Regions from separate parts of the Herbaspirillum sp. 1173 genome, predicted to be linked through region 1. Evidence: predicted binding sites of a transcription regulator. Region 1 holds the regulator's gene; each other region holds the start of a gene.
The links. Region 1 encodes LexA, which represses DNA repair genes until DNA is damaged. Its sites were predicted from a motif close to ACTGTATNNNNATACAGT; they were not measured.
Positions count from the first base shown of each region.

Region 1 (7,508 bases):
GGCCTTGCGTTGGGGGATCAGGAAGTTGCGTGCGAAACCGTCCTTGACGCGCACGACATCACCCAGACCGCCGAGATTCACGATTTTTTCCAACAGAATGACTTGCATGTTTTTCTCCTATTTCTCGACGCTGATTAGGCGTTGTGCAGATCGGTGTACGGCAGCAGAGCCAGGTAACGCGCGCGCTTGATGGCGGTGTCAACTTGACGCTGGTAGTGGGCCTTGGTACCGGTCAGGCGTGCCGGCATGATCTTGCCGTTTTCCTGGACGAAGTCCTTCAGGGTGTCCACGTCCTTGTAATCGACCTGTTCAACGCCAGCGGCGGTGAAACGGCAGAATTTCTTGCGCTTGAACAGCGGGTTTTGCTGTTGGCGCTTGTTTTTCAGCTTGCTTTTATCGAACTTTTTACCGAATGCCATGGTTGGCTCCTGTATCTAAAAATTGGGTAAGGTCTGTTTGGCTACCTTGCGCCGCTCAATCCGGCGCGACCGGGCCAAAATCAACGATATGAAACACGACGCTCTTGCTGTTGCGATTCCTGCGGGCCAAAAAGCCGGTGAACCGGAAGACTTCACCCAGTGCCGCCCTGTTGAGCGCACCGGAGATTTCCCCCGCTGCCAGCGCCGCGATCTCGAATTCGACCTGACGCTTCATGCCAGCCTCCGTCTGCTCCGACTGATGCTGCAACCTGGCAGTGACAATCGGGATACCGGCCGGCGTATAACGTAGGACATCACGTTCTGCCAGGCTGGCGATGACTTGAAACTGGTTCACTCTCCGCGATGTTCGCAGCGCTTAAGCTGCCGGAGCTTCGGTACGGCTCTTGGCCGCGTCTTCCTTCTGCACTGCCTTCAGGATGGGGGAAGGACCGGTTTCGGCCTTCTTCATCTTGACGGTCAGGTGGCGCAGGACGGCGTCGTTGAACTTGAAGCCGGTTTCGATTTCAGCCAGCGTTTCGCTGTCGACTTCGATGTTCAGGCAGACGTAGTGAGCCTTGGCCAGCTTCTGGATCTGGTAAGCCAGTTGGCGACGGCCCCAATCTTCGACACGGTGGACCTTGCCGCCGCGGGTGGTGACGATGCCCTTGTAACGCTCGATCATCGCCGGCACTTGCTCGCTTTGGTCCGGGTGGACGATAAATACGATTTCATAATGACGCATGTAGACTCCTTATGGACTTATTGAAGACGCCCACCCCGGCGTCAAGACGGGTGTGGGAAGAGGAAAACCCGAGATCATACTAGGTTTCCGTCCTGACAGCAATGCCAGCGTCACGCCACTGCGGCCGCAGGGCCACAACGCGGACCCTGCACATCGCCGCCAGCGGCTCAGAACCAGATTCTTCAGTTGCGGCGCGCTCTATATAAATGAGAAAGCTTGCCTTTTCCGCCCCGGAATATGCATGTTGCCGTTGACACAAGGATTGCACCTGTATAAAAATACAGACTGTTCATCCAGACAGCCTTCCCTCCGAGAAAGGCCACCCTCATGCTCAAACTGACTGCGCGCCAGGAACAGATCCTGAACCTGATCAAGAACGCCATCGAGAACACCGGCTTCCCTCCCACGCGTGCAGAGATCGCTGCCGAGTTGGGCTTCCGTTCCGCCAACGCCGCCGAAGAGCATCTGCAGGCCCTGGCCCGCAAGGGCGCCATCGAGATTTCCCCCGGCACCTCGCGCGGCATCCGCTTGCGCGAATCAGGTACCACAGGCATCAGCACTGCACGCCAGATGGCCCTGCCCCATCCCGCCCTGATGCAGCTGAGCCTGCCGCTGATCGGGCGCGTGGCGGCGGGCTCCCCCATCCTGGCCCAGGAACACGTGGAAAAGACTTACCAGGTCGACCCGGCCATGTTCCGGGCCAAGCCCGACTACCTGCTCAAGGTGCGCGGCATGTCCATGCGCGACGCCGGCATCCTGGACGGCGACCTGCTGGCCGTGCGGCGCGCCGACCAGGCGCGCAATGGCCAGATCGTGGTGGCCCGCCTGGCTGACGAGGTCACGGTCAAGCGCTACCAGAAGAGCGGCAGCGTCATCACCCTGTTCCCCGAGAATCCGGAATTCGAGCCCATCATCGTCAAGCCGGAAGACGACCAGTTTGCACTCGAAGGACTGGCCGTGGGATTGCTGCGCAGCTGGAACTGAATTCGGAGCGGCGCGCAGGCCCGACCGCCGGAAAGACGCTGCCAGCGGCGACTGATCGCTTGTTTATGCATGAACCTCCGCTTAAAACGGAGGTTTTTTGCTTTCTATTTAGCTCTTCACCTGTGACCGGTTACGCATATCATCCTTGCTGGACAGCTATGCCCGGCGCAATGGATGCGCCCAACCAAGAGGACCCTTTTCGATGTCGACGCGCAAGAGCAGCAACAAGCACGGCAAACATATTCCGGCCCCAGCGGCCGCCAAGTCCAACCTGCAGGATCTGCTGGACGTTCGCAAATGTCTGGACCTGCTCGACAATCGCAAGACCGAGGAAGCCAAGGCGATCTGTACAGCCGTATTGGCCCGCGCCCCCAATCTGGTGTTTGCCAACCACGCACGCGGACTGATCGCCATGCAGGAAGGCCAGTTCGCGCAAGCCGAGCAATACCTGCGCAAGGCCATCGAGGCCGATCCGAACAACGCCGAATACCTCAGCAACCTGGCCGGTACGGTGCTGAGCCAGGATCGCATCGACGAGTCCATCGCCATCTACGAGCGCGCCATCGCCATCGACAAGGAAAACCGGGCGGCACGCATCGGCCTGGCCAATGCCCTGCACGAAAAGAACGATCCGGAAGCCTCGATCAAATACTTCGAGGATGCGGCCCGGCGTGAACCCAACGCACCGGGCCCGCTGTCGCACCTGGGCCGCGCCCTGATCGACGCACGGCGCTTTGACGAGGCGGTCGCCACGATTCTGAAGTCGCTCGAATACCAGATCAATTTCGCTCCCTCCCACACCGCCCTGGGCGAAGCCTTTCATGCCATGGAGATGTACAAGGAGGCCGTAGAGTCCCACAAGACCGCCATCCTGCTCGATCCCCAGGACACCTACGCCCACAACAAGATCGCCGATAGTTATCTGAAAATCAACAAGATCGAAGAAGCCCACGAACACCTGCTGCGCGTCATCGAGATCGCACCCAAGGATCCGAATGGCTACGTCAAGCTCGGTTCAAGCTACTTCAACACGGGCGACCGCTTCGACGATGCCATGCGCATGTTCAAGCAGGCCCTGGCGCTGGACCCCAAGCACGCCCTCACCTACAACAACATCGGCGCGATCCAGCACGATCATGGCGATTATGACGATGCGCTTGGCAATTTCCGCACGGCATTGGCGCTGCGGCCGAATTACCCGACCGCCAAGCACAACCTGGCACTGACCCTGTTGCTGCGCGGACAGTTCGAGGAAGGCTGGGAGTGCCACGAGAGCCGCCTCACCACCAAGGAACGCGCCCACGTCTACCGCCTGATCCACAAGCTGTTCGAGGTCATTCCGAAATGGGATGGCAAGTCCTCGCTGGCGGGCAAGCGCATCCTGCTGATGCACGAGCAAGGCTTTGGCGACAGCATCCAGTTCCTGCGCTATGCCCGCTTGCTCATGGAGCAAGGTGCCAGCGTGGCGCTGCATGTGAAGAATCCTCTGTACCGCCTGTTCCAATCCTTCACACCAGCAGTGACACTGGTGCGCGAAAGCGATCCCCTGCCACCCTGCGACTGCGCCTATGTGCTCATGAGCCTGCCCTATGCCCTGCGCACCCATAGCGTCGAGGATATCCCGCGCTATGCGGAAGGCTATCTGTCTGCCGATGCGTCGCTGGCGGCGCACTGGAAGCAGAAGATTTCCACCTTGACACGATCAGCGGACAATCTGCGCGTCGGCATCGTCTGGGGCGGCAATCCGGAGCATGGCAATGACCGCCATCGTTCGATTCCACTGGACAAATTCAAGCAATTGTTTGAAGTCCCCAAGATGGAATTCTACTCATTGCAAAAAGGCAAGCCTGCCGACGGCCTGAAGGAGTTGCCAGCCGATTGGCCCGTCTTTGACCTGGGCAATGAGTGCCAGGACTTCGCCGATACCGCTGCCGCCATCAGCAATCTTGACCTGGTTATCTGCGTGGATACTTCGGTGGCCCATCTGGCCGGAGCACTAGGCCACCCCACCTGGGTACTGCTGCCGCATGTACCCGACTGGCGGTGGCTCAACGACCGCGATGATTCCCCGTGGTATCCCGGCATGCGCCTGTTCCGCCAGCCGGCAGTCAGCGATTGGGACTCGGTCCTGAAAAAGGTTGGCGAAGAATTAACGCTGCTGCAACATAAGAAAGCCCAAGGCTGAGCTGGCTAGGAGCGCCCAGCCATTGCAGGAAACCGCCCTTCCCGGGCGGTTTTTGCTTTTCGGAACATTTTTCTTGGCCGCAACAGCAATTTTCCTAAAGTTTTTGGAATTGCCGTCGAAAAAGGATTTGCTTGGAGTTTCAAAGCACGCAGTTTTAGTTCGGAAAGCCTTGAAAAAGATTTTTTGCAAAAGCCCTAAACTTTTTCCAAGACTGCCCGATAAAGCAATCAACAGAGGTTGAAACGCCTGGGGCTCATGGGTAGAAGACCAACGTTAGGCACTGAAACTCGGATCATCGGTCTCAAATCTTAGGAGAATTAACATGGCAGCAGTCATTAATACCAATATTCCGTCGCTCAATACGCAACGGAACCTGAATTCCTCGCAGTCGTCGCTCAATACCTCGATCCAACGTCTGTCGTCCGGCCTGCGCGTCAACAGCGCCAAGGACGACGCCGCCGGCCTGGCCATCGCCGACCGCATGAACTCCCAGGTCAAGGGCCTGGCAGTTGCACAACGTAACGCCAACGACGGTATCTCGATGGCGCAAACCGCTGAAGGCGCTCTGTCGACCGTCGGCGACAACCTGCAGCGTATGCGTGAACTGGCTGTGCAAGCAGCCAACGGCACCAACAGCGCACAAGACCGCAAGACCCTGAACGACGAATACACCCAGCTGTCGCAGGAAGTGTTCCGTGTTCTGAACGGCACCAGCTTCAACGGCCAGAACCTGTTCACCGGTGTTGGTCAAGGCGCATCGGCCGGTACCGGCTCGAACGCTTCGAACGTGTCGGCTTCCCTGACCCTGTCGTTCCAGGTCGGCGCCAACGTGCAAGACAACAAGCTGAACGACCAGATCACCATCACCCTGGATGACCTGTCGAACAACTCCACCATCGCTACCGTCATCGGCACCAGCGCCAAGGGCCTGATCGGTCTGGGCGACACCTCCGGCGTGAGCACCGCGCAAGCGACCTACACCTCGGCCAAGGCTGCCCTGGACAACCTGTTCGCTACCGGTTCGTCCCTGTCCTCCTCGGCACTGGCTTCGTCGGCCGTGACCCTGCAAGCTGCCGTTGACAGCGCCAAGCTGTCGCTGGATCAGGCAGTTGCCGCCCCGTCCGCTCAGAGCGACGCTCAGAAGGCCATCCAGAACCTGGACAAGGCCATCAGCCTGATCTCCTCCAAGCGTGCAGAATTCGGTGCAGTGCAGAACCGCTTCAGCGCGGTCATCAGCAACCTGCAAGTGTCGAGCGAAAACATCACCGCGTCGCGCAGCCGTATCATGGATACCGACTACGCGCAGGAAACCGCGAACCTGACCCGTGCGCAGATCCTGCAGCAAGCTGGTACCGCGATGCTGTCGCAGGCCAACTCGGCACCGCAGCAGGTTCTCTCGCTGTTGAAATAAGCCAGATAGCTAGGTAGGATGACGTGCGGGGGATAGACCTTATTCTCCGCACGTTCCTTTAAGGAAGGGAGTAGTACCATGTCGATTGCCCCACTTAATATCACTGCTGCTGGTGACTCCGGTACTGCCTATGCAGCACCGAAGACGACCGAAAAGCCCGATCCCGTGGTATCGACGGTCGCACCGGCGGCCACTCCGGAAGCACGCCGCGCAACCGAAAGTGAAGTCAACGATGCCGTTGGCAAGTTGAACGACTTTGCAGCCGCCAATGCTGCCGCACTGAATTTCTCGAAAGACCAGGACACCGGCAAGACCATCATCAAGGTTGTCGATACGGCTACTGACACCGTGATTCGCCAGATTCCCAGCGAAGAAGCGATTGCCATCGCCAAATCGATCGACAAGATGCAAGGCCTGCTGATCAAGGAAAAGGCTTGAGTATCCCCTCGAGTCTGGTACGAACTGCAGTGGCTGAACAACCGCATGCGTCAATGCCCGTTCATTGCGCATGACGGAATCGGCTACCCCAGTTCATAACGGATTCAGATAGTTATTCCGCACAGCGTCCCTCTCTGCCCTACCCGACGCCGTACTTGAGAGCCCATCTCCTCTTGACCGCGCTGGACAACCGCACAGCGCTGTGCCTCACGCAAAGTTTCAGGAGTTGAACCGTGGCGACTTCCACCGGCACCATTTCCACATCGGCAGGCCCGCTCGATGTTTCCACACTGGTCAGTCAACTGATCTCGGCCGAAAGCCAGACACAGCTGACGCCGCTGACCACCCAGGCGAGCAGCTACAACACCCTCATTTCCGCCTATGGCAGCCTCAAGAGCGCCTTGTCGAGCTATCAGTCGGCCATCAAGTCGCTGACCTCGGCCAGCTTCAGCTCGCAGAAGAGTTCGGTAAGCAACGCCGGCACCGGCACCACGCTGACCACCGACCCGTTCACCGCCGATGTCAACAGCGACGATTCGACCAAGATCCTGGCGCAGAAACTGCAGTCGGCCGGCGTAAGCAGCGGCACGACCTACAACGCCGGCGATTCGATCGCCATCAAGATCGGCACCAATTCGCCCACCTTCATCACCCTGCAAGCCAACTCGACCCTGGCTGGCGTACGTGATGCGATCAATGCCTCCAAGGCAGGCGTCACCGCCTCCATCACCACCGATGGCAGTGGCGACCACCTGGTCCTGGAATCGCCCACCGGCGGCACTGCCAACACCATCAAGGTCACGGCCAACAACAGCCTGTCCGCATTTGCCTATGATCCGTCGAGCTCGACACCGAGCACCATGACGCAGATCCAGGCCCCGCGCGACGCCACCAAAGCCGCTTCCGGCACCTATTCGGTGGCCGTGTCGCAACTGGCGCAAACGGCCAAGCTGAGTTCGGCCAGCATCACGCCGGGCACGACCTTTGACAACGGCATTCTGGCCATCAAGACCGGCACCGGCTCCACCACCATCATCAAGCCTGCCACCAACACCCTGGCTGGCGTGCGCGATGCCATCAACAGCAGCGATGCCGGCGTGAACGCCACCATCGTCAGCGACGGCACCAACGACCACCTGGTGATTACTGCCAAGGACAGCGGCGCGGCCAATACCATCAAGATCACCGGCACCGGCAATTATTCCGTCTTCAGCGCCGATCCCAGCGGGACCGTGATCTCGCCCAACGTCAGCACCAGCCAGACTTACAGCTCCGGCACGCTGAGCCTGAAGGTAGGCGACACCACGGTGGCCATCAACCCGACCGCCA
Region 1 is NZ_JAVDSP010000001.1:219,052-226,559, reverse strand. It holds gene rplI (50S ribosomal protein L9) at 1-108, opposite strand, end outside; gene rpsR (30S ribosomal protein S18) at 135-419, opposite strand; gene priB (primosomal replication protein N) at 475-774, opposite strand; gene rpsF (30S ribosomal protein S6) at 796-1,161, opposite strand; gene lexA (transcriptional repressor LexA) at 1,489-2,145, shown strand; gene J2X56_RS01095 (tetratricopeptide repeat protein) at 2,348-4,330, shown strand; gene J2X56_RS01090 (flagellin) at 4,653-5,741, shown strand; gene J2X56_RS01085 (flagellar protein FlaG) at 5,820-6,179, shown strand; gene fliD (flagellar filament capping protein FliD) at 6,413-7,508, shown strand, end outside.

Region 2 (7,508 bases), on a different contig from region 1:
GCCACCGAGCAGGATATCGATCAGGATGATCTGCACCACGGCGACCCAGTTCAGGTTGGCCAGGAATTCCATGCATGTCCTCTTGGAAAAACAGCGCCTCGGATCGGGCGCATGGCTGGAAGACCGCGTTGTGCGCGGTTAGTGCCTCCCATCGGGACGGCTTGCCAGAAATGACATGGGGAGCCGGAGCTCCCCATGCTGGTCTTGCGGTACTGCTTTACTGCCGTGGCTGAGCGAGTCAGCCCGTGGTCAATTACAGCACCGACTTCAGCAGACGGCCCATTTCGGACGGGTTGCGGGTGACCTTGATGCCGCACTCTTCCATGATGGCCAGCTTGGCTTCAGCGGTGTCAGCACCACCGGAGATCAGGGCACCTGCGTGGCCCATGCGCTTGCCCGGGGGCGCGGTCACGCCGGCGATGAAGCCAACCACCGGCTTCTTCATGTTGTCCTTGATCCAGCGTGCAGCGTTGGCTTCGTCAGGACCACCGATTTCACCGATCATGATGACGGCGTCGGTGTCCGGATCGTCGTTGAAGGCCTTCATGACGTCGATGTGCTTCAGACCGTTGATCGGGTCGCCACCGATACCGACGGCGGAGGACTGGCCCAGGCCCAGGGCGGTCAGCTGGCCCACGGCTTCATAGGTCAGGGTGCCCGAGCGGGAAACCACGCCGATGCGGCCCTTCTTGTGGATGTGGCCGGGCATGATGCCGATCTTGATTTCGTCCGGGGTGATCAGGCCGGGGCAGTTCGGGCCCAGCAGCAGGGTCTTGGAACCGGCCTTGGCCATGCGGTCCTTCAGGGCCAGCATGTCACGCACGGGGATGCCTTCGGTGATGCAGATGGCCAGGTCCAGCTCGGCTTCGACGGCTTCCCAGATGGCAGCAGCAGCGCCGGCGGGCGGCACGTAGATCACGGAGACGGTGGCGCCGGTGGCGTTCTTGGCTTCGGTGACGTTGGCATAGATGGGGATGCCTTCGAAGTCTTCACCGGCCTTCTTCGGGTTCACGCCTGCGACGAAGGCATTCTTGCCATTCGCGTAGTCGCGGCACATGCGGGTGTGGAACTGGCCGGTCTTGCCGGTGATACCTTGGGTGATGACCTTGGTGTCTTTGTTGATGAGGATCGACATTTCTCTTCCTTGACTGTGATGCCTGCGCCGCGGGCGGCGCCTGGGCTGCAATCGCTTGCAGCCGGCGGCTCGCGCCGCGCAGGCTTGCGTGTTGGGTTACTTACTTGGCAGCTGCCACGACCTTTTGGGCGGCTTCTTCCATGGAGTCGGCCGAGATGATCGGCAGACCGGAATCGGCCAACAGCTTCTTGCCCAGGTCTTCGTTGGTGCCCTTCATGCGGACCACCAGGGGCACCTTCAGCGAGACGGCCTTGGAAGCCGCGATCACGCCTTCGGCGATCACGTCACAGCGCATGATGCCGCCGAAGATGTTGACCAGGATGGCCTTCAGTTCGGGGTTCTTCAGCATGATCTTGAAGGCTTCGGTGACCTTCTCGGTGGTGGCGCCGCCGCCCACGTCCAGGAAGTTGGCCGGCTCGCCGCCGAACAGCTTGATGGTGTCCATGGTGGCCATGGCCAGGCCGGCACCGTTGACCAGACAGCCGATGTTGCCGTCCAGGGAGATGTAGGCCAGGTCGAACTTGGAGGCTTCGACTTCAGCCGGATCTTCTTCGTCCAGGTCGCGGTAGGCGACGATTTCCGGGTGACGGAACAGGGCGTTGGAGTCGAAGTTGAACTTGGCGTCCAGGGCGATGACCTTGCCGTCGCCGGTCAGGATCAGGGGGTTGATTTCAGCCAGGGAAGCGTCGGTTTCCCAGTAAGCCTTGTACAGGCCTTGCAGGTTCTGGCGAGCAGCCGGGATCGATGCGGCAGGCACGCCGATCTTGGCAGCCACGTCGTCGGCTTGGGCGTCGGTCAGGCCATCGATCGGGTCGATGATGACGTTGTGGATCTTTTCCGGGTTGCTGTGGGCAACTTCTTCGATGTCCATGCCGCCTTCGCTGGAGGCCATCAGGACGACCTTCTGCGAGACGCGGTCGGTGACCAGGGAAACGTACAGTTCCTTCTTGATGTCCGCGCCTTCTTCGATCAGCAGGCGACGCACCTTCTGGCCTTCAGCGCCGGTCTGGTGGGTGATCAGCTGCATGCCCATGATCTGGTTGGCGTATTCCTTGACCTGCTCAATGGACTTGGCCACCTTCACGCCACCGCCCTTGCCGCGGCCGCCTGCATGGATCTGGGCCTTGACGACCCACACCGGGCCGCCGAGCTTCTGGGCAGCCGCTTCGACTTCGTCGACCGACATGCAAGGAATGCCGCGCGGCACGGTTACGCCGAACTGGCGCAGGATTTCTTTACCCTGATACTCATGGATTTTCATGGGAGCTTCCCTTTAGACACTGAATGAATGAAACTTGCCGGATTGAAATTCGGAAGCCGGCATTGAGCCGGCCGACCAGAAAGCAGACTGCAACCCGCAGGCGGGGGTCGCATCCGTTGCCGGATGGAGTCGGGCGCAGGCGTGAGCTGCGCGGGTTGCGAGTGAATTCGTCGAATTGGGCATATGCATGCCGTCTGCTTTAGTTGGTCTGATAGTCGAAACGCACCAGCTTGCGCCGAAGCGTTCGCATTATCCATTCCTGCTCCTGACGTGGGCCTTGCACCGTTGCGCCGTTTTAACAAACCGGCAACACGCGGTATCTCCTCAGGCTTGCGCGCCGCAGCAAAAACTTCCGAATTCTAGCACACGACAAACGGCCTGTTGGCCGGTAGCGCTAACACCGGGCGCAATGCGCAGGAATTACCATCGGGCAGGACAAGGCCGCACGCCGGTGGGAGTTTTCGAGGAAAACGCGGGAAAAATGTGCTTGGCCGGGCCGGCCCTGCTGGATGCAGCTTGGGTTCAGGCGGATTCTTCGTCGTCGGCCCAAGCGGTCTGGAAGGCTTCGCGGATGCTGCGATGGGAAAAACCGCGCTGCAGGAGGAAGCGCATCTGTTTGGCGCGGGTCTCGGCATCCTCGGGCGGTGCGGCGTACTTGCGGCGCAGCACCTGCGCGGCACGCTCGCCCTCCCCGGCGGCCAGATCGGCCTTCAGTTCGGCGATGGCTTCACCTTCAATGCCATGGCCGTGAAGTTCGGAGATGATGCGCTGATTGCCGTAGCGCGCCGAGCGGCGATGCACGAGCGATTCGGAAAAACGTTCCTGGGAAAGAAAACGGGACTGCTCCAGCCATTGCAGGAGCTCTTCGATGTCATCGCCCTCTTGCGCGTAAGGGGCAAGCTTACGCGCAAGTTCCTGGCGACTATGCTCACGTGAAGAGAGATATTTGAGCGCCCTTGCTTTCAGGCTGATCGGCGGTCTTGGCATGTTGCGAACTTGCTGTACTGCGGTATTGCCTCCCCCTGAGACCGCCAACACAGCACGGCACCAGCGAGATAAACAAGCCACCATCACGACACCCAGGGCTCAGGCAAACCCTGTCGCCGCGATGGCGCTTGAATCCTTTAAGCGCGGATTCAGGAAGCCTTGGCTTCCGCTTCGCCACCGGCCAGTTCCGGCACGCCCAGGGCGACACGGACCTTGTTCTCGATCTCGCGAGCCAGCTCCGGATGTTCCTTCAGGTAGTTACGGGCATTGTCCTTGCCCTGGCCGATGCGCTCGCCGTTGTAGCTGTACCAGGCACCGGACTTCTCGACCACCTTGTGTTCCGACCCCAGGTCCAGGATCTCGCCTTCGCGGGAAGTGCCTTCGCCATACAGGATGTCGAAGTGGGCTTCGCGGAACGGGGGCGCAACCTTGTTCTTGACGACCTTGACCTTGGTTTCGCTGCCGATGACTTCATCACCCGACTTGATCGAACCGGTACGGCGGATGTCCAGGCGCACGGAAGCGTAGAACTTCAGCGCGTTACCGCCGGTGGTGGTTTCCGGGTTGCCGAACATGACACCGATCTTCATGCGGATCTGGTTGATGAAGATCACGGTGGTGTTGGTGCGGTTGATGCTGCCGGTCAGCTTGCGCAGCGCCTGCGACATCAGGCGGGCTTGCAGGCCGGGCAGGGAATCGCCCATGTCGCCTTCGATTTCAGCCTTGGGGGTCAGCGCGGCCACGGAGTCGACCACGATCAGGTCCACCGCACCGGAGCGCACCAGGGCGTCGCAGATTTCCAGGGCTTGTTCGCCGGTGTCGGGCTGCGAGATCAGCAGGTCGTTCAGGTTCACGCCCAGCTTTTGCGCGTAGGTGACATCCAGCGCGTGCTCGGCGTCGATGAAGGCGCAGGTGCCGCCCAGCTTCTGCATTTCGGCAATCGATTGCAGGGTCAGGGTGGTCTTGCCCGAGGATTCCGGACCGTAGATTTCGATCACGCGGCCGCGCGGCAGGCCGCCGATGCCCAGCGCGATGTCCAGGCCCAGGGAGCCGGTGGACACGGACTGGATTTCCTCAGCGATGACGCCATCTTCCATGCGCATCACCGAGCCCTTGCCAAACTGCTTTTCAATCTGTGCCAACGCGGCGGCCAGCGCCTTGCTCTTTTCAGAGTTGTTCGCAGCTTTTTTGTCGTCCATAAATCTCTCTCGGCAAAATGTCGTGAAGACGGGTGTCAGGGGGAGTCTTGCTGATGTTGCTTGAATGTTGCTTGGATCTTGCTCGCGGTGGCTGGCCATCGCTGGCAGGCCGCGGGTGTTGCCCGGGGAGCAGTGGATGACCGCCCCGATAGAGCGATACTGTATAAAAAAACAGTGCTTAGTGCAAGCGTTTTTGTCGGCCCAAATTCCATCCGTGGGCGAAAACCACAATTATACGAGAGGCAGACCTTCCAAAAACTTCATAAATCGCAGAGGAATGATGCATGGAAGGAAAAAAAACGGCACACTCGCGAGTTGGGGGGAATAATTCGTCAGCAATGGCCAAATTGGTATCAATAGTCGTCATCTCGCACGATATTGCGCCGCGGCAATTATTCGGCCCACGGCATTCCGCAATCCCGAACAGATCGCCTTACAGATCGCCTTACAGATCGCTTTACAGACCGTTCTCATGAGTTTAGTGCCCTTCAGCCACATCAGCGCCCTGCGCTGCCTGGTCATCGACGACATGCCGACGATGCGCCAGAACATTCGCATGCACCTCGGGCAGCTCGGCGTGACCAAGGTCGACCAGGCTGCCACGCCCGATGAAGCCATCCGCTTCGTGCAGTCCGGCACCTATGACCTGATCATCTGCGACTACAACCTCAACAAGGAAAGCAACGGGCAGCAGCTGCTGGAGTTCTTCCGCACCCAGAACATGCTCTCGCCGACCTGCATGTTCATCATGGTGACGGCCGAGAGCGGCTACAACCTGGTGGCCAGCGCCGCCGAGTTCCAGCCCGACGCCTACATGTTGAAGCCGCTGACGGCCAGCCGCATCGCCGAACGCGTGGACCGCCTGCTGGAAAAGCAGCACGCCATGCTGCCGGTGACCGAGAAGATGAAGCGCAAGGACATCACCGGCGCCATCATCGAATGCGACAACGTGCTCAAGTCGGCGCCCAAGTGGATCGTCGAGATCATGAAGACCAAGGGCACGCTGCTGATCGAACAGCGCCGCATCGACGAGGCGCGCGAGGTCTACAAGCAGGCCCTGGCCATGCGCGACGACCTGGTATGGGCCAAGATCGGCCTGGCCCGCTGCAACATCGTGGCCGGCCAGATGGATGATGCGCGCGTGATCGTGCAAGACGTACTGGCGCAGAACAAGCAGTTCATCGCCGCCTACGACCTGATGGCGCAGATCGACGAAGCCCAGGGCAACCAGGAAGGCGCGCTGGAGGCGCTGACCAAGTCTTCCGAGATCATCCCCTCGGCGCGCCGCAGCCGCCTGGTGGGCGACGTGGCCTACCGCAGCGGCCATCTCGACCAGGCGCGCGAGGCTTATGACAAGGTGCTGAAGCACACCAAGGGTTCGCTCACCGCGCAACCGACCGACCTGCTCTCGCTGGCCCAGGTGCACATCGACAGCGGCGACCCGGATGCCGCGCTGCGTTTGCTGGAAAGCGCGCCGCGCCGCTACGAGGAATCCAACCTCTTCGTCTCCGCGCAGGCCGCCGTGCAGGCCCAGGCCTACGTCCAGCTGGGCGACACCATCTCGGCCCAGCAAGCCTTCGAGACGGCCCGCCAGGCGGCCGGCAAGGAAGCCTCGGACACCGCCACCCTGGCGCTGGCCAAGGCCGCCTTCTCGATGGGCAAGGATGAGGAAGGTGCCAAGCTGATCGCCGAGGCGGTCAAGTCCGACCACGAGAACAAGACCCTGCAGATGCTGGCGCGCAAGGTGCTGGCCGATACCGGCCGCGCCAACCTGGCCGAAGAGCTCATCGACGGTGCCGTCAAGCACTGCATGAGCATCATCGCCGAAGCCAATGCCCTCATGCGCAGCGCCAAGCCCGACGAGTCGCTGGCGCGGCTGGAAGAGGCGCTGGCCAGCATGCCGGAGAACACCGGCGTGCTGCTGGCGGCCGCCCAGCTGCATCTGCTGTGGATGAGCCAGCGCGGCTGGAACGAAGAATACGTCAAGCGCGTGCGCCGCTACCTGGCCACCCTGGACCGCCTGATTCCCGGCAACGATAGAGTCGCGAAGATGCACAAATTCCTGCGCGACACCCTGACCAAAGTAGCCCCGAAGAGCTGACCATGGATCCCAAGCTTGCCGCGATCATCATTCACGACATCAAAAACTCCCTGGGCGTGCTGGAGGGGGAATTGCGCCGCCTGTCCGACGACGTGCCGCGCGTGCAGCAGGCCCATGTCACCTGCCTGGCCCTGCAGGAAAAGCTGATCGCCTTCCTGACCCTCTACAAGGCCGATTCCCAGGGCCTGCGCGCGCAGGTCGAGGCGGTCTCGCCGCTGGACTTCCTCGATGCCCTGGTGCGCGAGCACGGCGTCTCCCGCAGCAACGACATCGCCCTGCAGGTGGACGAAACCGACATGCCGGTGATCGGCTTCTTCGATGAACACCTGGTGGCGCTGGCGCTGGAGGCGGCGCTGCAGAATGCCAGCCGCTTTGCTCGCTCGCAGATCGCGCTGGGCTGCCGCAAGCATCCGGAAGGCGGCGTGATCTTCACGGTGCGCGACGATGGCCCCGGCATCGGCACCCAGGAAAAGAAGCCGTCCACCGGATTGGGCATGGACCTGTGCAATGCCATTGCCACCGCCCACAACAAGGAGACCCGGCATGGCGAAGCGCGCCTGTCCAATCATCCGGATGGTGGTGCGCTGTTCGAACTGTGCCTGCCGTAAATCGATGAGGCGCGTACGGAGACGCATCTTCTCCGTGGCCTCATCGTCCTCCTCGTCCCCCTCTCTCTGCCTGGCCGGTCTGCCACTCCTGCAGAGGACTACATGACTGAAGGGCCGCATCCCGTCTCCTCTACACAACTGCATCTGTACATCTCTGCACCTCTGCATCTCTGCATCTCTGCATGAGGACATGACGGCCATCGGCCGCCATGGAATG
Region 2 is NZ_JAVDSP010000007.1:174,064-181,571, reverse strand. It holds gene J2X56_RS21055 (TerC family protein) at 1-72, opposite strand, end outside; gene sucD (succinate--CoA ligase subunit alpha) at 254-1,135, opposite strand; gene sucC (ADP-forming succinate--CoA ligase subunit beta) at 1,236-2,396, opposite strand; gene recX (recombination regulator RecX) at 2,919-3,383, opposite strand; gene recA (recombinase RecA) at 3,533-4,582, opposite strand; gene J2X56_RS21030 (response regulator) at 5,055-6,683, shown strand; gene J2X56_RS21025 (sensor histidine kinase KdpD) at 6,686-7,291, shown strand.
Region 2: a site for LexA is predicted at 4,741-4,758, ahead of recA (recombinase RecA). Genes of this name have one in related genera too.

Region 3 (7,508 bases), on a different contig from region 1:
TGCCCTCTACGGCCAGCGCAGCAGCAGTACCGCGCGGGCGGAAGCCGATGCCATCCAGGACAAGCACGGCTCGCGCAAGAGTGGCCTGCCCTCGACCACCCAGCGCCGCCCGCGCCAGAAAACCGCGGATCCGGGGCAGGGCGTCTTGTTCTGACACGGGTTGCCCGCCTGATCGGTTAGACTGGCGGGCATGAAAATCCTCGGTATCGACCCTGGCTTGCGCACCACCGGTTTCGGGGTCATCCACAAGCAGGGCAACACGCTCTCCTATATCGCTTCCGGCACCATCAAGACGCCGGACGGCGACTTGCCTTCACGCCTGAAGGTGATCCTGGCCAGCGTCGGCGAAGTGGTGAAGTCCTATGCACCGGACTGCGCGGCCATCGAAAAAGTGTTCGTCAACGTCAATCCGCAATCCACCCTGCTGCTGGGGCAGGCGCGTGGCGCGGCCATTTGCGCGCTGGTGGCCGCCGACCTGGCGGTAGCCGAATACACGGCCTTGCAGGTCAAGCAAGCTGTGGCCGGCCATGGACGCGCCCAGAAGGCGCAGGTGCAGGAGATGGTGGCGCGGCTGCTGAAGCTGCCCGGCCTGCCGGGTACCGATGCCGCCGATGCGCTGGGCGTGGCGATCTGCCATGCGCATGGGGGGGGAGTCTTGTCGGACCTCGGCGCGCTGGCCCCGGCGCTGGCGCGCAAGGGCATCCGCATGCGCGGCGGGCGTCTGGTCGGTTAGTGCTTTTTCTTGAAGAGCGACAGCACGCGCTGCGCCAGCTTCACCACCACCAGCACCACTGCCCCGGCGACTACGCCGAAGAGGGTATTCAAGACCGCCGGGGTGATCGCCCCGAGGACCGGTCCAACTACGGCGACACCCTCCACCGCTTGCGATGCCGCCTCGATGGCGTGATGCGCGAAGGGCAGGCCGTGGGTCAGGATGCCGCCGCCGACCATGAACATGGCAATCGTCCCGATCACTGACAGGCTGCGCATCATCTTCGGTGCGGCCGCCAGCACCGCCCGGCCGATACCGGCCTTGAAGCGTCCCCAGGCGCTTGCGCCCGCATGCTGCACCAGATAGAGGCCACCGTCATCAAGCTTGACGATGCCGGCCACCAGCCCATACACGCCCGCCGTCATGATCAGTGCGATGCCGACCAGTACCGTGATCTGCTGCTGCAGCGGCGCACCGGCAACGGTACCCAGGGTGATGGCGATGATCTCGGCCGAGAGGATGAAGTCGGTGCGCACGGCATCCTTGATCTTTTCCTGCTCGTAGACCAGCGGATCGACGTCCTCCGCCGCCTTGGCCGCGACTTCATGATGCTCGTCATCGTGCGGAAGATACTTGTGCGCCAGTTTCTCGAAGCCTTCGAAGCAGAGGAAAGCGCCGCCCAGCATCAGCAGCGGCGTCACCGCCCAGGGGATGAAGGCGCTGATGGCCAGTGCCGCCGGTACCAGGATGGCCTTGTTCTTCAACGACCCCTTGGCGACCGCCCGGACCACGGGCAATTCCCGCTCGGCGCGCACGCCCGCGACCTGCTGGGCATTGAGGGCCAGGTCGTCGCCGAGCACGCCGGCCGTCTTCTTGGCGGCCACCTTGGTCATCAGGGAAACGTCATCGAGCACGGTGGCGATGTCGTCAATCAATGCAAAAAAGGCGCTACCGGCCATGTTTTTCCTTTGTCTTCATCTCTGAGGGGGGGCTTGGATACTGTTTATCCGAACAGTGCTGTATCATCGCGGGATTATCACAGAAGCTGCCTCCCACGCACATCCCTGACGCCATGATCGGTCGCCTCTCCGGAATTCTTCTAGAAAAAATCCCCCCGAACCTGCTGGTCGACTGCCAGGGCGTCGGTTACGAAGTGGCCGTGCCCATGAGCACCTACTACAACCTGCCGGGCCTGGGCGAGAAGGTCACGCTGCTGACCCATCTGGCCATCCGCGAGGACGCGCACATCCTGTTCGGTTTTGGGACCGCCGAAGAACGCAATACGTTCAAGGAGCTCATCAAGATTTCCGGCGTGGGCGCGCGCACGGCACTGTCGATCCTCTCCGGCATGTCGGTGGCCGACCTGGCCCAGGCCGTGACCCTGCAGGAAGCCGGCCGTCTGACCCGCGTGCCCGGCATCGGCAAGAAGACCGCCGAACGCCTGCTGCTGGAACTGAAGGGCAAGCTCGGTGCCGATCTTGGCGCGGTGGCCGGCGTGGTCCACAGCGACGCCTCGGCCGACATCCTCAATGCCCTGCTGGCGCTGGGCTATTCGGACAAGGAAGCGACCCTGGCCATGAAGCAGGTGCCCAAGGACAGCAGCGTCTCGGACGGCATCAAGCTGGCCCTGAAGGCGCTCTCCAAGGGCTGAGCCCGGCCAGACAAGGATTAGAGCATGAGCATCCAGACCGACGATTTCTCCGAGCAGCGCATCATCTCCGCCACCCCGGCCTCGGCCAACGAGGAAGCCATCGAGCGCGCCCTGCGGCCCAAGCAGCTGGACGAATACGTCGGCCAGGAAAAGGTGCGCGCCCAGCTCGAAATCTTCATTTCGGCCGCCCGCAAGCGTGGCGAGCCGCTCGACCACACCTTGCTGTTCGGCCCGCCCGGCCTGGGCAAGACCACCATGGCCCACATCATCGCCCGCGAAATGGGCGTGAACCTGCGCCAGACCTCGGGCCCCGTGCTGGAGCGCGCGGGCGACCTGGCCGCGCTGCTGACCAATCTCGAAGCCAATGACGTGCTCTTCATCGACGAGATCCACCGCATGTCGCCGGTGGTGGAGGAAATCCTCTACCCGGCACTGGAGGATTATCAGATCGACATCATGATCGGCGAAGGCCCGGCCGCCCGTTCGGTGCGTCTGGACCTGCAGCCTTTCACGCTGGTGGGGGCGACCACCCGTGCCGGCATGCTGACCAATCCGCTGCGCGACCGCTTCGGCATCGTCGCCCGGCTGGAGTTCTATACTCCGCCCGAGCTGGCCCGCATCGTCACGCGTAGCGCCGGCTTGCTCAATGCCCCCATCGTCGAGGAAGGCGCGCTGGAAATCGCCCGCCGCAGCCGTGGTACCCCGCGTATCGCCAACCGCCTGCTGCGCCGCGTGCGCGACTATGCCGAGGTCAAGGGGGAGGGGCGCATCACCCGCGAGATGGCCGATGCCGCTCTGGTGATGCTGGACGTGGACCCGGTCGGCTTCGACCTGATGGACCGCAAGCTGCTGGAGGCCGTGCTCTTCAAGTTCGGCGGTGGGCCGGTCGGGCTGGACAACCTGGCGGCGGCCATCGGTGAAGAACGCGACACCATCGAAGACGTGCTGGAGCCCTACCTGATCCAGCAAGGCTACCTGCAGCGCACCCCGCGCGGGCGCATCGCCACGGGGCTGGCCTATCAGCATTTCGGCGTGACCGCGCCGCAAACCGGTCCGAACGGTGAACTCTGGGGCGCATGAGCTCTGCCATTCTCAAGCTGGACAGGACTGTTGCAGCCATTGAAAAACAGCATGACGCGGAGCAGGTCAATCTGATGAAATTTTTGTCAGATCTCGTATAAAAGCGAGTTTTTGCTTGTGCAAAAATTAATCGTCATCGACAATGGATAGCTATTCACTATCTTTCGATGTGAGCCCTCCATGCTAATGTCGAGCCAAGCCCTCCGCTACGCGCATCAGTTGCTGGATGCCCGCGCTCAGTCCCGCATCATCCCGCGCATTTCCGAGTCCGAGCCGCTGTCGGTCGAAGACGCCTACGAAATCGCTCATAACATCCGCAATATCCGCGTTGCCCAGGGCGAGCAGCCTATCGGCCGCAAGATCGGGTTTGTGGTGCGCAAGAACTGGGAGCGCTACGGCATCATCGATGAAGCGCGCATTCCGACCTGGGCACCTATGTACGATGCCACGGTGCGCTTCGCCGAAGACAATCACGGCGCGCAATCGCTCACCGGTGCGGTGCAGCCGCGCATCGAGCCGGAGATTGTCTTCAAGCTCGGCAAGACCCCGGCCCCCGGCGCATCGCTGCTGGAGCTGGCCGATTGCCTGGAGTGGATGGCGCATGGCTTCGAAATCGTGGTCTGTCCCTTCCCCAACTGGGAATTCACCGTAGCCGATTCAATTGCCGCCTTCGGGTTGCATGGCACCCTGATCGTGGGCGAGCCGCACGTGCTGTCTTCGGCGACCAAACACCACCTGCCGCAGATCCTGGCCAGCGCCAGCGTCTCTCTGTCCTGCAACACGGAGTCGTCCAGCGTGCTGCGTGCCGCCGGCTTCTGCAATGACGAGATGGACAGCCCCCTGCACGCCCTGTGGCACCTGCACCAGCTGCTGCAGAAGCAGACCCGCTTCCGCCAGCTGCAGGCCGGCGAGATCATCAGCACCGGAACGTGGACCGACGCCTGTCCCATCGAGCCCGGCCAGACCTGGACAACAGCCTTCTCGGGCGTGACCCTGCCGGGCCTGACCGTGTCCTTCGTCTGACGCGGGCGAACGCGCGCTGATGGCGATCTGGGTGGATGCCGATGCCTGTCCGGGTGTCATCAAGGACATGCTGTTCCGGGTGGCCGACCGCACCACCATCATCGTGACGCTGGTGGCCAACCGCCCCTTGCGCACACCGCCTTCGCGTTACATCAAATCCATGGTGGTGCCGGCCGGCTTCGACGTGGCCGACAAGGAAATCGCCCGCCAGTGTGAACCCGGCGACCTGGTCATCACCGCCGATATTCCGCTGGCTGCCGACGTGGTGGCCAAGGGCGCGCTGGCGCTCAATCCGCGCGGCGAGCTCTATACGGCGCAGAACATCGGCCATCACCTCAGCACCCGCAATTTCATGGAAGAGCTGCGCAGCAGCGGCGTCGAGACCGGCGGCCCGGCCGCCTTCAGCGCCAGCGACGGCCGCGCCTTCGCCCGTGAGCTGGAGCGTTACGTGCTCAAAGCTTCACGTCCGGCCTGACGCGCCGGCGTTACTGCTCCCGCAGCCAGGTCTGGGTGCGGCCCAGCATGGGCATGCCGACATAACCGCGCACATTGAGCTTTTGCCCCTCATCGACCACCGTCAGCTTGCTCTTGTAGACCTTGCCATTGGCCGGATCGATGATCTGGCCACCGTTGTATTCTTCGCCGTCCTTCTTCAGGCCCGACAGGATGGTCATGCCGATGACCGGCTTGTCCTTGAGCTCGCCTTCACACTTCTGGCAGACCGGGTTCTGGTCTTCTTCCGGCGCACGGAACAGCTTCTCGATCTTGCCGCTCAGTTCGCCATTGTTTTCGCTGATGCGGATGAGCGCCTTGGGCTTGCCGGTGGCGTCATCGATGCTCTTCCACAGGCCGACTGGCGAGCCATCGGCCCAGGCAGCGGCGCTGGCCAGGAGGCCGGCTGCCAGCAGCGACAGCTTGAACAGACGGGAAGGGGAGGAAGTACGGGGCATGTTTGTCTCCTGTTATCAAGTCGAATGCCATAAAAAAGCACGATTGTTCTAATTTATTCGATCCAGTCTAGACAAGCCCGCGCCGCAAGGCAAGCACAAAAAAAGCCGCCGCCCCGCAAGGGACGACGGCTTCATGAAGAAACAGGCTGGCTTACTTGAGCTTGGCCAGCTGTTCCTTCACCTTTTCCAACGTAGCGCTGAAGTTGGCGACACGCTCCTTCTCCTGCGCCACCACGGCTTCGGGCGCACGGGCCACGAAGCTTTCATTGGACAGCTTGCCATTGGCCTTGGCGATCTCGCCGGTCAGACGCGTGACTTCCTTGCCCAGGCGTTCACGTTCGGCGGCCACGTCGATTTCCACCTTCAGCATCAGCTTGACTTCGCCGACGATGGCCACCGGTGCCGGCGACTCCGGCAGTTGCGGCACCACCGTGGCTTCCGACAGGCGCACCAGCCCTTGCAGGTAAGGCAGGAAGGATTCCACGGCCGACGCATCGGCGGCTTCCACGATCAGCGGCACGCGCAGGGACGGTGCCAGCTGCATCTCCCCGCGCAGGTTGCGGCAGGCATCGGTGTAGGCCTTGAACTGGGCAACCCAGGCTTCGGCATCGGTGTCGATCTTTTCCAGGTCGGGACGCGGATAGGCCTGGCGCATGATGGAATCGCCCGCCGGATCCGGCTTGCGATCGGTCAGCGGGGCCACGCTTTGCCACAGCTGCTCGGTGATGAAGGGCAGCACCGGATGAGCCAGGCGCAGCACGCTTTCCAGCACGCGCAGCAAGGTGCGGCGGGTGGCGCGCTGTTGCGCTTCATTGCCGCTCTGGATCTGGGCCTTGGCCATTTCCAGGTACCAGTCGCAGTACTCGTCCCAGACGAACTTGTAGATGGCGGTAGCGATGTTGTCGAAGCGGTAGTCGGCAAAGCCCTTTTCGACTTCGGCTTCGGTACGCTGCAAGAGCGACACGATCCAGCGGTCAGCCTTGGAGAACTGCAGCTTTTCCTTGTCGCAGACACCCTTCTCGTGGCCGTCGAAACCGCAGTCCTGGCCTTCGGTATTCATCAGCACGAAGCGGGTGGCGTTCCACAGCTTGTTGCAGAAGTTGCGATAGCCTTCGCAGCGGTTCAGGTCAAAGTTGATGTTGCGGCCCAGGGTCGCCAGTGAGGCGAAGGTGAAGCGCAGCGCATCGGTGCCGAAGGCCGGAATGCCGTCCGCAAATTCCTTGCGGGTAGCCTTCTCGATGCTAGCCGCCTGCTTGGGATTCATCAGGCCGACGGTGCGCTTGGCCACCAGTTCATCCACGCCGATGCCATCGATCAGGTCGATCGGGTCCAGCGTGTTGCCCTTGGACTTGGACATCTTCTGGCCAGACGCATCGCGCACCAGGCCGTGGACGTAGACGGTATCGAAAGGCACCTTGCCGGTGAAGTGCGTGGTCATCATGACCATGCGCGCCACCCAGAAGAAGATGATGTCAAAGCCCGTCACCAGCACCGAGGAGGGCAGGAACAGCTTGTAGTCCGGCGTTTCTTCCGGCCAGCCCAGGGTGGAGAAGGGCACCAGCGCCGAGGAGAACCATGTATCGAGCACGTCTTCATCGCGCTTGACGGACTTGCCACCGGCTTGCTTCTTCGCTTCTTCTTCGGTGCGGGCAACGTAGATGCCGCCATCCTCGTCGTACCAGGCCGGGATCTGATGGCCCCACCACAGTTGGCGCGAGATGCACCAGTCCTGGATGTTGTTGAGCCACTGGTTGTAGGTGTTGGTCCAGTTCTCGGGGACGAATTTGATCTCGCCCGAGGAGACTTTTTCCAGCGCGGTTTCGGCAATCGACTTGCCGGGGAAGCAGGTCCCTTCCGGTGCCGGCTTGCTCATGGCGACGAACCACTGGTCGGTCAGCATGGGCTCGATCACCACGCCGGTACGGTCGCCACGCGGCACCATCAGCTTGTGCGGCTTGACCAGTTCCAAGAGGCCCAGCGCGTCCAGGTCGGCCACGATCTGCTTGCGCGCTTCGAAGCGGTCCAGGCCCTGGTACTTCTCGGGCGAATTCTCGTTGATGGTAGCCTTGAGGGTGAACACGCTGATCATTTC
Region 3 is NZ_JAVDSP010000006.1:247,924-255,431, forward strand. It holds gene J2X56_RS19605 (FAD-binding domain-containing protein) at 1-154, shown strand, start outside; gene ruvC (crossover junction endodeoxyribonuclease RuvC) at 191-733, shown strand; gene J2X56_RS19615 (DUF808 domain-containing protein) at 730-1,671, opposite strand; gene ruvA (Holliday junction branch migration protein RuvA) at 1,785-2,363, shown strand; gene ruvB (Holliday junction branch migration DNA helicase RuvB) at 2,388-3,443, shown strand; gene J2X56_RS19630 (2-keto-4-pentenoate hydratase) at 3,624-4,466, shown strand; gene J2X56_RS19635 (YaiI/YqxD family protein) at 4,486-4,941, shown strand; gene J2X56_RS19640 (DUF2147 domain-containing protein) at 4,952-5,416, opposite strand; gene J2X56_RS19645 (valine--tRNA ligase) at 5,568-7,508, opposite strand, start outside.
Region 3: a site for LexA is predicted at 1,711-1,728, ahead of ruvA (Holliday junction branch migration protein RuvA). Genes of this name have one in related genera too.

Region 4 (7,508 bases), 220 kb from region 1:
CTGGCCAGGGGATGGGCCGGATCGTCCTTCAAGGCTGTAAATCGGAAGCAACTGCCGATGAGCAGCTTGAAATCCTTGGCCTTGCCGCGATGGACCTGTTCCACCCAGGCGGCATGGGCGCGCACCACCCCGGCCATGGTGCATTCGTCGGTGATGGCCAGGGCCCGATAGCCCAGTTCGATGGCACGATCCACCAGTTCCTGCGCATGCGAGGCCCCTTGCAGGAAACTGAAGTTGGTGCGGCAATATAGTTCGGCATAGTCGGGCAGGCCGGTCTGGGGGACGCCCAAGGGCAGGGAAGCTTGCATGCCGTGCTCCTAGCCGAACAGGCCGTGCAGGAACCACTGCGGCTCCTCGTCGGACCACTCGCCGCCGCGCCACTGGCGGAAGATCCAGTAATAGGCATGGCTGGCATCGCGCGCCGTGAAGTAGTCGCGCGTCAATGGCCGGCCTTCCCACCAGCCGGCTTCGATGCGTTCGGGCGGCGAAGTGAATTCCAGCGCACTGCGATAGAAGGGCTTGTGCTGCTGCATCCGCAAGGGCAAGGGTTCGGCCAGCAGCCACAGCGGACGCGGCGGCAATCGTGCCGCATCGGTGTTCAGGGCAGCCGGCAGGCTGGCGGGGCTCTGCATCACGCTGCACCAGCGGTTGGCGATCTCGGGCCGGTGATCGGCGCGCGGGGCGGCCTGCTGCACCTTGTCCGCGCCCAGACGCGCCACCAGCAGTTCCAGCAGGCGCTGGTGATCCTCGGCACTGCCGCCGGGTTCGGGAAAGAGCATCTCGCTGGCCGCCTGCTGGCTTTCCAGTTCATCGGCGGCCAGCCCCAGGGCGATGGCCGGGGCGGGCAGGGAGGAACGGGCCAGCTTTTCCTTGACCAGGGTGTGCAGGTGGTCTTCCTGCCAGGCCGGGACCGACAGCGCTATCTGCAGCCCGGTCGGTGCCACTGCCTGCCGTCCCCGTTCATGTTCCAGCCACAGGCACAGCTTCTTGATGGCCAACTGGCGTGCCGTCAGCCAGCCGGCCAGCTGGGCCAGCAAGCCTTGAGCATAGGCGGCCAGGATGTCGGTGTGCTCGATGCGGTCCGGCAGCTCCACCCGGGCCTGGAAGGTTGGCGGTGCCACGATCCAGTCATGCACTTCGGGTGCGGCACCATAGGCGCGGTCCAGCATGGCCAGCAAGTCCTTGCCGCAGCGGCGCTGCAGACCGGCGCGGGGCAGGCGTTGCACCTGACCCAACTGGCGGCAGCCCAGCCCGTGCAGCCATTCCAGATGGGCACGGGCGGCGGTGAGCAGAACCACTGGCAGGCGGTCCAGTCGGCGCTGCAGGGAACGATGATTGAGGGTACGCACGTAGCCGTAGCGCGCCAGCAGCCAAGATCCGGTCGCCGTAACGGCGCAGGACAGGGTAGCCGACAGTCCCATGCGGGCGATAGTCACGCGGATCTTGCGGCACAAGGCCCGGATGCCGCCGAACAGGCGCAGGCTGGCGCCCACTTCCAGCAGGATGCAGGCCTCTTCGGCCAGCGTGACCTGGGGCGTGTATTGCAGCAGGGCCAGGGCGGCTTGCTGCAAGGTGGTTTGCTCCCGCAGGATATCCCGCTCATTCAGATGCGCTTGCGGTGCCAGCAACTGCACGCCGCCACGCCGCATGCCTTCGTGCACGCCCAGCGCGCGCGCCGGTGCCGTCAGGGCGGATACGCGATCGCGCTCGAAGACCACGGCCGCTTCCTCATCCAGCCAGTTCGGACGGAAGACTTCCAGCGGCAGCAGTGGCAGGTGTACGGCGATCCACAGGGGTGACATGGCGTTGCAAATTCGGTGAAGGCAGCAAAGGGAGAAACAGGCTTTGTTCGCGCAGCGGTCCGCGGCGCTTGAGAAAACCGATCTCCAGCCCGTCGCGCGCCGGCTTGAGCGTCAGCCGCAGGGGCGCGGGGGAAGGCTCGCGCGCGCAGGACAGCGGCCTCAGCATGAAGAACAGCGTCTGACCGGCCTGCGCCGCCACATGCAGGCGTCGCAGCAAGTCATGATCGCCCTTGCGCAAGCGCGGCTGCCACATCAGCAGGGCCTGGCAACTGTCGGCCCGCAAGACCTGCTCGGCAGCCCAGCAGGCGTCGGCCGCATGATCGGCCTGCAACTGCAGCAGCCGTGATGCTTCCACCCCCATATGCGCCCAGCCGGGGGCATTGACCTGGTGTGGGGCCTGCAGCAGGGCGATCCGGCCAGCCTGCGGCGGGCGCCGGGCAGTGGCGGGCGCACGCGCCAGTACCGGGCGCAACAGGCGCAGCTCGCCCACGCCCTCCTGCGGCAGCAGCAGCTCGATGAGCACCCCGGGCGGCCAGCCGCGTTCGGGCAGCTCGGCATCCAGCGCCTCGAATCCGCTGGCGACACCGCGCGCACCACCGCGCGCCAGCTGGGAGGCCAGCCAGAGCGAGGGGTGGATGATTTCCGGACGAGGGACCGGAGAGCTGGATGTCAACATGGCAAGAAAACGAGGATGCGAAACAGCAGGAAAGTGCGGGTAAAAGCAAAGACTGTATAAATATACAGTAATTGTTTTGAGGTGTGAAAAAAACTGCCTTTGGGCTTTCAATCACGTGAAATTTCCTGGGTGCAATGCCGAAGATCGCTGATCCATCAGCAATTGATACCGAAAATGCAAGCTCATCTTCAGTTTTTCCTACCTGTCTGACAGCCATTGCTGACCTTGGCAGAAGAGCTCTTCCGATAGTGAGGATCGGTGAGGCTTTCTACACTGCAGATGTGGACAAAAGTTGGGTTGTCATTTGCATGCTCGCGCAGAGCAAGAGGGCGGCGAATGACAAATGTCTGCTCCATTCGATCATCCAAGACAAGGAGTCACACATGGCAAATTCACAAAATCCGGGGAACAGCAATCGCGGCTTCGCCGCCATGGATAGGGAGAAACAGCGCCAGATCGCCAGCATGGGAGGCAAGGCCGCCCACGCCAAGGGTGCCGCCCATGAGTTCACCTCCGCCGAAGCCCGGGAAGCCGGACGCAAGGGTGGCCTCAACAGCCATGGCCGCAAGAATGCCGCCGCGGCCGCCGCTGCTCAGAACGGCAATGGTGGCAATGGCGCCAGTGCATCGGCCCAGCCGCAAATGAACCAGAGCACGCCGCAAGAGGGCAATGGCGCCCAGCAGCCGCAGCAGTCGGACAGCAATCCCCAGCAGCAAGGCTGAGAAAGCGGCCCCAGCGGCCACCTCAGGCAGACTCAGCCGCCGTACCAGGACCCTGATCGCATCAGGCAGCCGTTCCAACGAAGGACCCTGCGCTCCACTGGCTTCAGGAACCGGGCGGTGCACCTAAGTCGATAACAATAAAACGAAAGGCGCGTTGAGCGCCTTTTTTGTTGCCTGCAGCCCGCCTCCGATGGGAGGCTTCAATTGCGTGCCAGATCATCCATCATCGGCACCAGCGCCAGCAGGAACAATGCGGCTGCCAGCGGCATGGTCGCGAGGAAGCCCAGCGCCTTGAAGCCAAAAGCACCCGTCACGCCCCCCAGGAAGAACATCAGCAACAGCGAGGACAGCAGCATGAACTTGCGCCGCGCACCCGGCACGGGATCTTCCGTCACCGCCTCATGGGGCTGGCGGGGGGCCAGGGTCCAGTAGCACATCTTGCCGATCTCGATGCCGATGTCGGTGACCAGGCCCGTGACGTGGGTGGTACGGATCTCCGATCGCGAAATCTTGCTGATCATGGCATTTTGCAGACCCATCACGAAGCACAGCAAGGCCGCGGTCACCGGCACGAACAGCAGACGGTGATTTTCCAGATTGCTGCCGAGGATGCCAAAACACAGCAACAGCATGGCTTCCAGCATCAGCGGCATGGCGTATTCGCTGTGCAGGCCGCGCCGCCGCGCCCAATTGATCATCACCGCCGAACAGGCCGCTCCCAGCAGGAACGACAGCAAGGCACTGGCGCCGGCCACCAGCAGCAGGGTTTCCCCCAGCACCAGGTTGTCGGCCAGCGAGGAGACGATGCCCGACATGTGCGAGGTGTATTGGCCCACGGCCAGGAAACCGCCCGCATTGACGGCGCCGGCGATGAAGGCCAGTGAACGCCCCAGATGGCGGTTGGAGAGATCGGTGCGCGCCGGACTGGTCAGACGGCGCAGGTAATTGATGGGCATGACGGTTCCAGACAGAGAGGCAAGCACCCCAGGCGACAGCATCCCCCAGCCACCCCTGCGCAACGTCTGCCTCTCCTGTCCCCCCGGAGAGACTCATCTTCGCCGCTTCCTACGCAGAGAGCCGGTGGCTTCTTGCTGCCTTTGCCTTCAGTGTTTCTTATGCTGACAAGAATACTTCTTCCTGGCCCGGCGCGGGGAAAGAGGCTGCATTGCCTGACCTGCGTCAGTGGCGCGGGCGGCACAGGTTTCTTCCTGCCGGGTCTTTCACCTTGAACAGAGGAGCACACCATGAGCATTCCCATCGACATTCCCGGCGGTCACCATCTGGGCGAACTGAGCGGCCCCGTGGCCGATGCGCAAGGAGGAGCGCTCATGCAGCCAGGCGTGCAGCAATCCGAGGAAGGCGGCTTTCGCGGCATCGTGCTCATCGGCGCTTCCCCGCAAGCGCCGCAGGAGCCGGTCTCTACCCATGTCTGCCCGATGTTGCGCACGACCAGCGAACTGGCCTATGCCGATGCTCTGGCGTTTATCGCCGGACAGGGCAAGTGAATCATTCGACCCATGCGAACCATTCTTCAGGTGAAGAAACCAATGCGGATAAAAATGAAGATAAAAAAAAGGCCGCCTGGGGAGGCGGCCTGAGGGGGAGGGATATAAGACGCCGGGGATCGGGGGAATCGCCGGAGAATTTCTGCTTATGAAAACGACTCGTGGGGATAAACCGATGGGGGATGGACTGTATTCATGACACGACGGAGGGGGACGTTCGTATCGGAATGTGGGGTCCTCGGTTTCGAGTTCGTTGAGATACATAGTAGCGATGCAGCGCAAAAAAGAAGATCGGACAGTGTCCAATAAACGCGTAGGAAAACACCTACAGCGCGTCTCTCCAGATGCCCCGCAAAGCCGCGCCAGTACTAGTTGTGGCCGATATTGACCTCGTGCATGTCACTATTGCGCACTTCCGGCAATTCGAAGTCGCCAGAAGGCGACACTTCCTGTGCCGGACGCACCGGTGCAGCGGGCAAGGAAATCTCCGCCAGTGCGTTGCCCACGCCGCGATTCTGGGTCTTGGCGGCGACGTCGCCCAGGCTCACCATGCCGACCAGATTCTTCTGGCGGTCCATCACGGGCAGGCGGCGGATCTGGCGCTGCACCATATCGTCCAGCACATCATCTACAGGCTCATCTTCGTAGCACCACAGGACCTCGTGGCTCATTACCTCGGTCAGCGGCAGGCTCTCGGAAAGGCGATTGCGGGCCACGGCGCGCAGAACGATGTCGCGGTCGGTGACCAGGCCGACCAGATTGTGCTGGGCATCGCAGACGGGCAGGGCGCCTACGTCCAGTGACTCCATCGCCTGGGCGGCCCGGATGACGGAATCATCCGGGCTCAAGGTATGGACACCGCGTGTCATGACGTCGGCAATGGTTCGGGTAGCGTGCATGTTGACCTCCTGAGTGGATGGGAATGGCTGTAAAGGGGGATCTGAAGGGGGATCTTGACTTCCACTCCAGACTAGGGAAGTGAGGCCGATGCCGCAATGCCACATGCGCCCTTTGTCGGGTCGGCCAATTCGCGCAGGCCCGTGCGAATGCGCCGACCTGCGTTGCAGGGCTGCCGGGGAAACTTCCTACACCGCCTCGCGGCGCTGGCCGACTGTGGCCGCTGCCGGCTTGGTCCACCATCGGCACACCATTAGCTTGCCGGGCCTTCACGGGCTCATCTCGACCATCATGTCCGATCACATCACCGACCTCATCGGCTGGGGCGCGACCCTCATCCTTCTGCTCACCATCTCCTCCCAGGTCTACGAACAGTGGCGCAGCCGCTCCACCCAGGGCGTCTCGCACTGGCTCTTTGCGGGCCAACTGGCGGCTTCTACCGGCTTCGTCGCCTACAGCGTCCTGCAAGGGGACTGGGTGTTTGTAGTCTCCAATGTGTTCCTGCTCTTTACCGCATTGCTGGGGCAGGTGCTGTATCTGCGCAATCGCCGCCGTCAGCAGTGAGTCACGCATGAGTCACGCATGATCCGGGCGCCATCCCGCTCATCGATTCTTACATCGGTCATTGGCGCTGTCTGATGCAAGCCGCCGCGCTTCCTGACTACAGTGAAAACATGGCAGCCCCGAATGGGGCAGAAGCTGATCCATCATCCACACGACAAGGAGCCTTTCATGCAACGTACGCAGAATATTCAATCCCGCCCGCACACCTGCGCCAGCCGCCGCCTGATCGGGGCCGGCCTCCTGATGATCGCCGGGGCCGCCTTGTCCTTCAATGCCGCGGCCGAGTCCGTGAACAGCAAGGACAAGAGCTTCATGACCAACGCCGCCGAAGCCGGTCATGCCGAAGTCGAAGCCAGCAAGATCGCGCTCGAAAAGAGCAGCAACCAGGCCGTCAAGGATTACGCCCAGAAAATGATCGACCAGCACACCACGGTGGATGAGCAACTCAAGCAACTGGCCTCGAGCAAGGATGTCACCCTGCCGGCCGAACCGAGCATGGCCCAGCGCGCCAAGATCGCCATCCTGGAGAAGCTCAAGGGCAATACCTTCGACAAGCGCTATGCCAGCATGATTGGCGTGTCCGCCCATGAAGATGCGGTCAAGCTGTTCCAGAAGTCGTCCAAGGAAGCTCAAGATCCGGATGTGAAGACTTTTGCCGCCAAGACGCTGCCGGGCCTGCAGGAACACCTGCAGATGGGCCGTGATCTGAAGAAAACTGTGGATGCCGCCAAGAAATAATCGTCATCCCTTCAGTCGATCAGCTCTGCAAATGAAATAAACCTTCCCTTGCGGCGTTGATCGACTAAGCTGTAGTCAGCTTCACTCCCGCTCCCTGTCATGCCGTCCCCCCCTCACGCCCGTGTGCCCAGGAGACTTGCCATGAAACACTTCGCCCGCTCCGTCGAACAGCAGCAAGCCGGTCATTTCATGCCGCGTGTCACCAAGCTGGACAAGCACAAATACGTCGCCTACATCGATACCCGTATTGATGAACTCTGGCACATGGATTTGCTGGACCTCGGTGCGCAACCGGTGCGTATCTGCAAGAAACGTAAAGCGGCCGAGAAGGCTGCCTTGGCACTGCTGGCCGAAGCCATGCACAAGCATCAAGCGGAACAGAGGGGCTAGGCCGCCGATGGATGCCGGCCATTTGCCTGGCGTCCTTGGTGCTGCCAATGCCGTCCGGCGTGGTCCGGGCGGCATGCTCATTTTCAGGGCTGGCAGTTTTGGTCAATTCCTTCACGCAACAGGCGCGCGCTTCAGAGCCAACCCGTCGCCCGGCCATAAAAAATCGAGGGGCTAGCCCTCGATTTTCACTTTCCTTCATATCAGCCTGAAACCG
Region 4 is NZ_JAVDSP010000001.1:441,145-448,652, forward strand. It holds gene J2X56_RS02035 (error-prone DNA polymerase) at 1-308, opposite strand, end outside; gene J2X56_RS02040 (DNA polymerase Y family protein) at 318-1,802, opposite strand; gene imuA (translesion DNA synthesis-associated protein ImuA) at 1,729-2,478, opposite strand; gene J2X56_RS02050 (KGG domain-containing protein) at 2,862-3,200, shown strand; gene J2X56_RS02055 (YoaK family protein) at 3,401-4,156, opposite strand; gene J2X56_RS02060 (hypothetical protein) at 4,445-4,705, shown strand; gene J2X56_RS02065 (CBS domain-containing protein) at 5,074-5,604, opposite strand; gene J2X56_RS02070 (PQ-loop repeat-containing protein) at 5,894-6,166, shown strand; gene J2X56_RS02075 (DUF4142 domain-containing protein) at 6,335-6,904, shown strand; gene J2X56_RS02080 (hypothetical protein) at 7,046-7,294, shown strand.
Region 4: a site for LexA is predicted at 2,530-2,547, ahead of imuA (translesion DNA synthesis-associated protein ImuA). Genes of this name have one in related genera too.